Regions from separate parts of the Serratia entomophila genome, predicted to be linked through region 2. Evidence: predicted binding sites of a transcription regulator. Region 2 holds the regulator's gene; each other region holds the start of a gene.
What was found. Region 2 encodes Fur, which represses iron uptake genes when iron is present. Its sites were predicted from a motif close to ATAATAATGAGAACNACTATCAA; they were not measured.

Region 1 (2,201 bases), 2.3 Mb from region 2:
CGAAGTGGCGAAGCAGCGCAACGTCAAACCGCTGTATCAGGTTGAACCCAATGCCGAAGCGGTCGCCGCCGCCAACCCCGATTTGATCGTCATCGCCTCCACCGGCGGCGATTCGGCGCTGAAGCTGTACGACCAACTGTCGACCGTCGCGCCAACGCTGGTGCTCAACTACGGCGATAAAAGCTGGCAGCAGCTGGCCACCCAATTAGGGGAAATCACCGGCCACGAACAGGGGGCAAAACAGGCCGAAGCGCGCTTTGAACGGCGGGTGGAACAGGTGAAGCAGTCCATCGTCCTGCCGCCGCAGCCCACTTCCCCGCTGGTCTATGCCGACAACGGGCGTGAGGCCATGCTGTGGACGCCGGACTCCGCCCAGGGGAAATTGCTGACCCAGCTCGGCTTCCAGCTGGCCACGCCGCCGGAAAGCGCCAAGGGCAACACCAGCATGGGCAAACGCCAGGACATCATTCAGCTTTCGGGCGAAAAGATGGCGGAAGGCCTGAACGGCAAGACGCTGATGCTGTTCTCGGCCGATGAGCGCAAGGTCAGGGAGCTGTTGGCCAACCCGTTCCTCCAGCACCTGGAGCCGGTTGAACAACATCATGTCTACGCCGTCGGCACCGACACCTTTCGCCTCGATTACTACAGCGCCACCAATATGCTGAACAGCATCGAGCGGCAGCTCAAGAAATCCTGACATGCCCTCCGGCAGGCCTGGCGCCTGCCGCATTTCGCCGCGCAACAATTACATTCAATCTATTGAAATATAAACAATCATTAACATCACGGATAACTTATCCCACCCTATCCGGCGGATGCATTGCGGCGCAAACTCATGCTACTATAAGCCGGTCTTCAAGAACGCTAATAATAATGAGAATCAAAATTATAAAGGAGTTAACGGTGTGAGCTTACCCACTCCGACCACGCGGGCGCCTACATCCACGTCTCGCACAGCCTACGCCGGCGGCCTGAAGCGGGTTTCCGGGCTGGGCCTGTGCCTGGCACTGCTCTTGCTGTGCGTGATGGCCAGCCTGATGCTGGGATCCAAATCCATTCCTTTTCATACCGTTTGGCTCAGCCTGCAGGGCCAGTTTAGCGGTGCAGACAGCACAATTATTCTCAACGCCCGCCTGCCCCGCACGCTGGCGGGCATTCTGGCCGGCGTGGCGCTGGGCGGCGCCGGCGCGCTGATCCAGGCGCTGACGCGCAACCCGCTGGCCGATCCCGGCGTGCTCGGCATCAACGCCGGCGCCAGCTTCGCCGTGGTGCTGGGCATTATGTTTTTCGGCGCCGCTTCTACCGAAGGCTATATGGGCTGGGCCTTTGCCGGCGCCGCCATCACCACCCTGCTGGTGTACCTGATCGGCACGCTGGCGGGCGGGCGCATCAATCCGGTGCGGCTGACGCTGGCCGGCGTGGCGATAGGCGCGGTGTTGAACGGCGTCACCACCGGGCTGTCGCTGCTCGATCCGCAGACCTTCGACCAACTGCGTTTCTGGCAGGCCGGCACGCTGGATATCCGCACTCTGGCCAGCCTGGCGGTCACCGCGCCCGCCATCCTGATCGGCGCCCTGCTGACGCTGGCCATCGCCCGGCCGCTGAACACCATCGGCATGGGGGAAGATCTGGCCATCGCGCTCGGCGCGCGCGTGGCGCTGACTCAAATCATCGCGGTTATCGCCATTACGCTGCTGTGCGGCGCGGCGACCGCCACCGTCGGCCCGATCGCCTTTGTCGGCCTGATGGTGCCGCACATCGCCCGCTGGTGGGTTGGCCCCGATCAGCGTTGGATATTGCCTTACTCAATGCTGATGGCCCCGGTGCTGCTGCTGTGCGCCGACATCATCGGCCGTTTGTTGGTGCCCGGCGAGCTGCGGGTCTCCATCGTCACCGCCTTTATCGGCGCGCCGGTCTTGATCTGGCTGGTGCGCCGCAAGAAAACCCTGGGGGGCCTGTGATGTCGATGCCTCGCACCCTGCTTATCGGCCGCGCGGACGGCATCGTCAACTGGCGCATGCCGATGCGCGTGCTGCTGGTCAATCTCTCGCTGCTGGCGCTGTGCCTGCTATTGGCGGTGGCGGCGCTGTGCTACGGCACGCTTCCGCTGTCGCTGGAGCAGGTGTTTTCCGCGCTGAACGGCCAGGCGCCAAAGAATCTGGTGACCGTGGTCACCCAGTGGCGCCTGCCGCGCATTACCA
Region 2 (2,201 bases):
TCTCTTCGGCCGCACGTGCGGCGCGGCGTTATGGATGACGCCGGATCAGCACCGCTTTACTCTCCTCCGGCATCGCATAAATGCGATAAAACCCCGGAGTAAATTTCTGGCATGATACGTGTTTACCGGTAAGAGACAGCGCCCTGATGGCGCCCGCCAGCTCTTGCCATGGCATCATTTTAATCGGTGTTAGCGGGGTCAGCACTAACATCGTGTAATGCAATTAATTGAATTTAAAGGTTATACGCGATATGGCTACTGTAGGCATTTTCTTTGGCAGCGACACTGGCAATACCGAAAACATTGCCAAAATGATCCAGAAAATTCTTCAGAAACAGTTTGGCGACGATGTGTCTGAAATTCACGACATCGCCAAAAGCAGCAAAGAAGATCTGGAAGCTTTCGATATCCTGCTGCTGGGTATCCCAACCTGGTACTACGGCGAAGCGCAGTGCGACTGGGATGACTTTTTCCCGACGCTGGAAGAAGTGGACTTCAACGGCAAACTGGTGGCGCTGTTCGGCTGCGGCGATCAGGAAGACTACGCGGAATACTTCTGTGACGCGATGGGCACCATTCGCGACATCATCGAACCGCACGGCGCGGCCATCGTCGGCCACTGGCCGACCAAAGGCTACCACTTCGAAGCCTCCAAGGGCCTGGCGGACGACAACAACTTCATCGGTCTGGCGATCGACGAAGACCGTCAGCCTGAGCTGACCAACGAACGTGTCGAAGCCTGGGTCAAGCAGATAGTCGAAGAGCTGAGCCTGGCCGAAATCCTTGGCTAAACGGCCATTGCCGTCCAAAGGTTGAACAATAGCCCTGCAAAGTGCATAGTGTTGCCAGCAGGGCCGTCATCGGCAGTATGGATTGCTGCAATAGAAGTTACAGATTGGTAACTTCCCACATCGTCACGGTAGACTGAGATATCGGTTTATCCCACCCATCAAAGCGTTGCATGCACAACATGCAATAGTGCAATTATATCTTTGTTAACAACCGGCGGTTTCCATTTAGGACAACCGGTTCTATAATGAGACGCAATTAACTCTTTGTGCCGACCGATGCCACAGGCGAGAACGCCTCAACTTGATTAGCATAGTAACAGGACTGAATCCGCATGACTGACAACAACACCGCATTGAAGAAGGCCGGCTTAAAAGTCACGCTTCCGCGACTCAAAATCCTGGAAGTACTGCAAAATCCGGAATGCCATCACGTCAGTGCGGAAGATTTGTACAAAAAACTGATAGATATGGGCGAAGAAATCGGACTGGCGACGGTTTACCGCGTGCTGAACCAGTTTGATGATGCGGGCATTGTGACTCGTCACAATTTCGAAGGCGGTAAATCCGTGTTCGAACTGACCCAGCAGCACCACCACGATCACCTGATTTGCCTGGACTGCGGCAAAGTGATCGAATTCAGCGATGAATCCATCGAAGCGCGCCAGCGTGATATCGCCAAGCAACACGGCATCAAGCTCACCAACCACAGCCTGTACCTGTACGGCCACTGTGAAATCGGCGACTGCCGCGAAGACGATACGCTGCACGACAAGAAGTAACCCGTTATCGGGATTAAAGAACCGCCTCAGGGCGGTTTTTTTACGCCTGTCGCCGGCGGGCAAAAAAAATCCCCGGGCCAGCCGGGGAAAGATCACGTCATGAAATGGAACAATTGCAGCGGCACAGCTCCACGTACTTCCCTCACTTCAACATCGGCCCGCTGCCGACACGCAGCGGGCCGCACTACCTGACTTAAACTTTCTCGGCGCGGCCGTGACGCTTGCCGTCCGGGCTTACCGCTCGAACCTGCACTTCGCCGCTCACCGCCGGCCTGGCTTTGGCGTCGTAACGCTGCCATTGCTTGCCGCCGTCGGTGGAGTACTCGATGCCCAGCCCCGGCAGAGAGATATTCGCCTCCAGCTTGCCGCCCATCACCCGGGCGCCCGGCACCGGCAGGCGATAGCTGACGCCGCCCTTGTCCAGCTTGGCCAACTCTCGTTGCCCCAGCAGGTTGGCGAAGCGCAGCCAGTCCTGAGCCAGGGCTTTGCCATCGACAAAGTGAGTTTCCCCACCCTTGTACTCGCGGCCGGCTTTATAATCCCGTTCCCAGGCAGCGCGGTGCCAGGCACGTTCCGCCACCGACAGAGCGCGCGGGAAGATCATGTACTCCATCTCAGGGTCGGTGCGCTG
Region 3 (2,201 bases), 1.9 Mb from region 2:
CATCAACGGCGCGCTGCTCGGCGAACGCAAACCGGATGCGCCCAAGCTGACGGTGCTGGTCGGCCACGATTCGAATATCGCTTCGCTGCTGTCGGCGATGCAGTTCCAGCCGTATCAACTGCCGCTGCAGTACGAGAAAACGCCGATCGGCGGCAAGCTGGTGTTCCAGCGCTGGCATGACAAGCAGAATGACCGCGAGCTGCTGAAGATTGAATACGTTTACCAGTCTACCGATCAACTGCGCAAAGCCACGCCGCTGACGCTGCAAAACCCGCCGCAGCGCGTGACCCTGGCGCTGAAAGGCTGCCCAATCGACAAGGACGGCTTCTGCGCCTGGAGCGATTTTGAAAAAACCATGAAGGGCATTCTGTAAGCTGCGTTCCTCTCCCCCGGCGGCGGGGGAGAGGAATAGTCGTTGTTGCCGGGGAGCGCCGGGGCTAAAATCATCGCTCTGCGCATTGTTCAAGGAACCTCTCGTTGCCCGCTTTTATCCGCGATATCGAACTTTTTAACCTGGCTGATTACCCTGGGCAGGTGGCGCGTTGCCGTTTTTCACTGGCGGACTATCGTGACGAGCGCTTTCGCGAGGCGGGCCTCGATCTGCCGGCGCACCTGGCGCGCGCGGTGCCCAAGCGCCGGGCGGAGTATTTGGCCGGGCGCTGTCTGGCGCAGCGGCTGCTGGCGCCGTTGGGCTTCAGCGGTTTTATCCTGCTGCCAGGCGAAGATCGCGCCCCGCGGTGGCCGGCGGGCGTCGCCGGCGCGCTGAGCCACAATGCGGATACCGCGCTGTGCGCGGTGCACCCTGAAAAGGGCCTGGGCGGCGTCGGGCTGGACGTGGAGACGCTGATGCCGCAGGCGCGCGCGGAAGAGCTGTGGGGCGCCATCGTCAGTGCTGATGAGTGCGCCGCGCTGCGCCGCGGGCCGCAGGCGTTCAACCGGATGCTGACGTTGACGTTCTCCGCCAAGGAGAGCCTGTTCAAAGCGCTGTACCCGCAGGTGCGCCGCTACTTTGATTTTTTGGATGCGCGCATGGTGGCAATTGATGCGCAAACCCAGACCTTTGAATTAGAACTGCTTAAGACACTCACCCCGCAGTGCCGTGCAGGCCGCCGATTTCTGGGCCGCTACTGGCATGATTGTGACGATGTAACTACGTTTATTTACTGTTAAATCAGTATATTAATCTGCGTTGCACTGTAACGTGAATTTGCCATGCCTGAGCGTTTTATTCATTAATTATTACGCTAACGGTGATTGACCCGCGCCGGGCGGCGGTGTAATTTACCGATCATTATAACTAATGATAATCATTCGCATAACCATTATCATTAGTGCGGGCAACGCAAAGGAGTGGTCTTGTGGCTACATTGACAACGGAAAACGAAACCTTTCCCGGTTTTGTTTACTCAGAGCAATCTACCTTTTTATACCAGTCGGAGTTCCGCTCGCTGAGCGCGGATGGCGTATTCGAACGGATCGAGACGCCGGCCTTCGGCGGTGAGCAGGCCGACAGCGCGCTGGCGCAGAACATCAGCCAGGCGCTGCAGCGCGCCAAACAGGCCGGCCAGGATGCGCCGGTGGTGGTGGGCGCCATTCCTTTCGATACCCGCCAGCCCTCCTGCCTGTACGTACCGCAACAGAGCCGGTTCGTCGCCAACGATCATTACACCCGCGATGCGCGGCCGATGCTGCAGCAGCGGCACCGGTTGACCGCCTGCACCAGCATTCCGGACGAGCCGCGCTTCAAGCATGCGGTGGCGGAAGCGGTCAGCCGTTTTAAACAGGGCAAGCTGAGCAAGGCGGTGCTGTCGCGCATTCTGGAGATCGAGCTGGAGCAGCCGGTGGCGGGCCATCAGATCCTCAATAACCTGATGGTGCAGAACCCGAACGGTTACCACTTTTCCCTGCCGCTGGCCGACGGCGGCGTGCTGATCGGCGCCAGCCCGGAACTGCTGATCCGCAAACAGGGCGGCGAGATCCACTCCAATCCGCTGGCGGGCTCGGCGCGCCGCCAGGCGGATGCGCAGCAGGACCGCATCGGCAGCGAACGCCTGATGCGTTCAACCAAAGACAAATATGAACACCGGCTGGTGATCGACGACATTCGCCGGCGGCTGGCACCGCTGTGCGCCACGCTCAGCGTGCCTTCCGGGCCTTCGCTGATGAGCACCGGCACCATGTGGCACCTGTCCACCCGCATT
Region 4 (2,201 bases), 1.6 Mb from region 2:
ATTAATGCTGCAAAAACCTGTGTTTACTTGCTTATTATATGGTTAATCAGGGAAAAATTATCTTTATCCGTCAATATTGTCCATGATTTCATGACGCGTATTGTGATAACCCTCTTCATTTAGCCCTTCACGCCAGTAAGGCACCGCATAAAGATGATTACGGTCGCATTGGCGTTCGCGGCGCAGGTAGCGGCGCAGTTCCACCACCAGGCGATCTTCACCCGCCAGCCAGAAATGCGTTTCCGCCTGCGGCAGGGCCTGCGCGCGGAACCGGGCGATCAGTTCGTCGGTTTTCTCCGTGCCGCCGATGATCCAGCTCAGCGCGAAGCCAGCGGGTTTTTTCAGATCGATAACGTCAGCGGAGCTGTCAACGCGAACAAAGGCGTGGCCTTCGCTGTTTGCCGGCAGGCCTTCCAGCAGGGCGGCCACCGCCGGCAGCGAAGAGGGGTCACCGGCCAGGCAGTAGAACTTCGCCTCAGGCAGCATCGGTTTGGGGCCGCCGGGATTGCTGATGCCGATTTTGTCGCCGGCCTGGGCGTTGCGGGCAAAATTGACCGCCGGGCCGCTGTGGTCGTGCAGGGCGAATTCGATGTCGACTTCTTCCTGTTCCGGACGCACGGCGCGGATAGAGTAGGTGCGCACGATCGGGCGCACCGCATCGGCGGCCCAGCGCGGGCCGTTCTCGGTCAGAGTCGGCAGGTCTGGCCGCTCCTGGCCTGCCTGCGGTAAAAACACTTTGATATGCGCGGCGGCGGCGTTGGCCGGGTAATAGCGCAGGTCGGGCGCAGTAAAGGTAATGCGGCGCAGGTGCGGCGTAATGTCTTGAATGGCGCTGACGGCAATCAGGTAGGGGGCGCGTGAGCGAGGGGCTTCGGTAGTCACGGGGATCTCCTTATGTTCGTTTGCCGCGAGTATAGCATGTCGTTTGATAATGAGAATCGTTTGCTAATTGAGGCCGGAGGCGACATCGCCTAAACTTAAGGTTCACTCAACATCAACGGGAGGAAAGTGATGCCGTACAACAGCAAAAGCGCCTTGCCGGACAATGTGAAAAACGTGCTGCCGGAACACGCACAGGAAATCTATAAGGAAGCCTTTAACAGCGCCTGGCAAGAGTATGCGGATCCGGACGAGCGGCGCGATGACGCCAGCCGTGAAGAAACGGCGCACAAAGTCGCCTGGGCGGCGGTCAAGCACAGCTATCGCAAAGGCGACGACGATCGCTGGCACAAAAAGTAGTTTTTCTTCCCCCGGCGCGCTCATGCGCCGGTTAAAAATGCCTACCCGCCACAGCAATTAATATTATTGCTGCTCAGTACAAATACTTTTTCACTTTAAAGCCCGTTTGAAACTTGATTGCGCATCGAGAAAAGAATAATGTCTTTCTTATTAGGAATGGCTATTGAATTAATAAAATTCTGTACCAATAAATAAAATTGCAAAGGCTCAGGTAGTGGCAGGGAACATGAGAAATCGTATTCCCGGGAGGATGTAAAGGTGTTAACGCGAGATTTTCTGCAAAAAGCAGACTGCAAAACGGCATTCGGCGCCATTGAGGAGTCGCTGTTACTGACGCCAGAGCAGCGTTCCGCCTCGTTGGATTGCACATTATCGCGCCGTCCGGGCAACAGCCCGGTGTGGATCTTCGGCTACGGCTCGCTGATGTGGAATCCGGTATTTGAATCTGAAGAAGTGCGGCCCGCCACGCTGCAAGGGTGGCACCGGGCGTTCTGCATGCGCCTGACCGCTGGGCGCGGCACATTGCGCCAGCCGGGGCGCATGTTGGCGCTGAAGGAGGGGGGCCAGACAACCGGATTGGCGTTTCGTCTGCCGGAAGACAAGCTGCGTGAAGAGCTGGAGCTGTTGTGGAAGCGTGAGATGGTGACCGGCTGTTATCTGCCGACCTGGTGCGACCTGCAGCTGGACGACGGCGAGGTGGTTAGCGCGCTGGTGTTCGTAATGAACCCGCAGCACCCGCTGTTTGAAGAGGATACCAGCCACCAGGTGATCGCGCCGCTGATCGCCAGCGCCAGCGGCCCGTTGGGCACTAACGCCCAATACCTGTTCGCGTTGGACGACGAACTGAAGCACCACGGCATGCAGGACGACTGCATTGGCGATTTGGTCAATTACGTGCGGCAATGGCTGCAGCAAAACACCGCTGGGCCGATTGGCGGTGAAGCGACCGCCTGAACGCCCGC

Region 1: a site for Fur is predicted at 868-890, ahead of fepD (Fe(3+)-siderophore ABC transporter permease). Genes of this name have one in related genera too.
Region 3: a site for Fur is predicted at 1,301-1,323, ahead of KHA73_RS15705 (isochorismate synthase). Genes of this name have one in related genera too.
Region 4: a site for Fur is predicted at 926-948, ahead of KHA73_RS14325 (siderophore-interacting protein). Genes of this name have one in related genera too.

What each region holds. Positions count from the first base shown of each region.
Region 1 covers NZ_CP082787.1:3,567,381-3,569,581, forward strand. The annotation lists gene fepB (Fe2+-enterobactin ABC transporter substrate-binding protein) at 1-697, shown strand, start outside; gene fepD (Fe(3+)-siderophore ABC transporter permease) at 906-1,961, shown strand; gene fepG (iron-enterobactin ABC transporter permease) at 1,961-2,201, shown strand, end outside.
Region 2 covers NZ_CP082787.1:1,295,724-1,297,924, reverse strand. The annotation lists gene fldA (flavodoxin FldA) at 252-791, shown strand; gene fur (ferric iron uptake transcriptional regulator) at 1,124-1,570, shown strand; gene KHA73_RS06360 (beta-N-acetylhexosaminidase) at 1,764-2,201, opposite strand, start outside.
Region 3 covers NZ_CP082787.1:3,224,358-3,226,558, reverse strand. The annotation lists gene agp (bifunctional glucose-1-phosphatase/inositol phosphatase) at 1-373, shown strand, start outside; gene KHA73_RS15710 (4'-phosphopantetheinyl transferase family protein) at 478-1,170, shown strand; gene KHA73_RS15705 (isochorismate synthase) at 1,359-2,201, shown strand, end outside.
Region 4 covers NZ_CP082787.1:2,938,171-2,940,371, reverse strand. The annotation lists gene KHA73_RS14325 (siderophore-interacting protein) at 64-882, opposite strand; gene chaB (putative cation transport regulator ChaB) at 1,012-1,239, shown strand; gene KHA73_RS14315 (gamma-glutamylcyclotransferase) at 1,498-2,193, shown strand.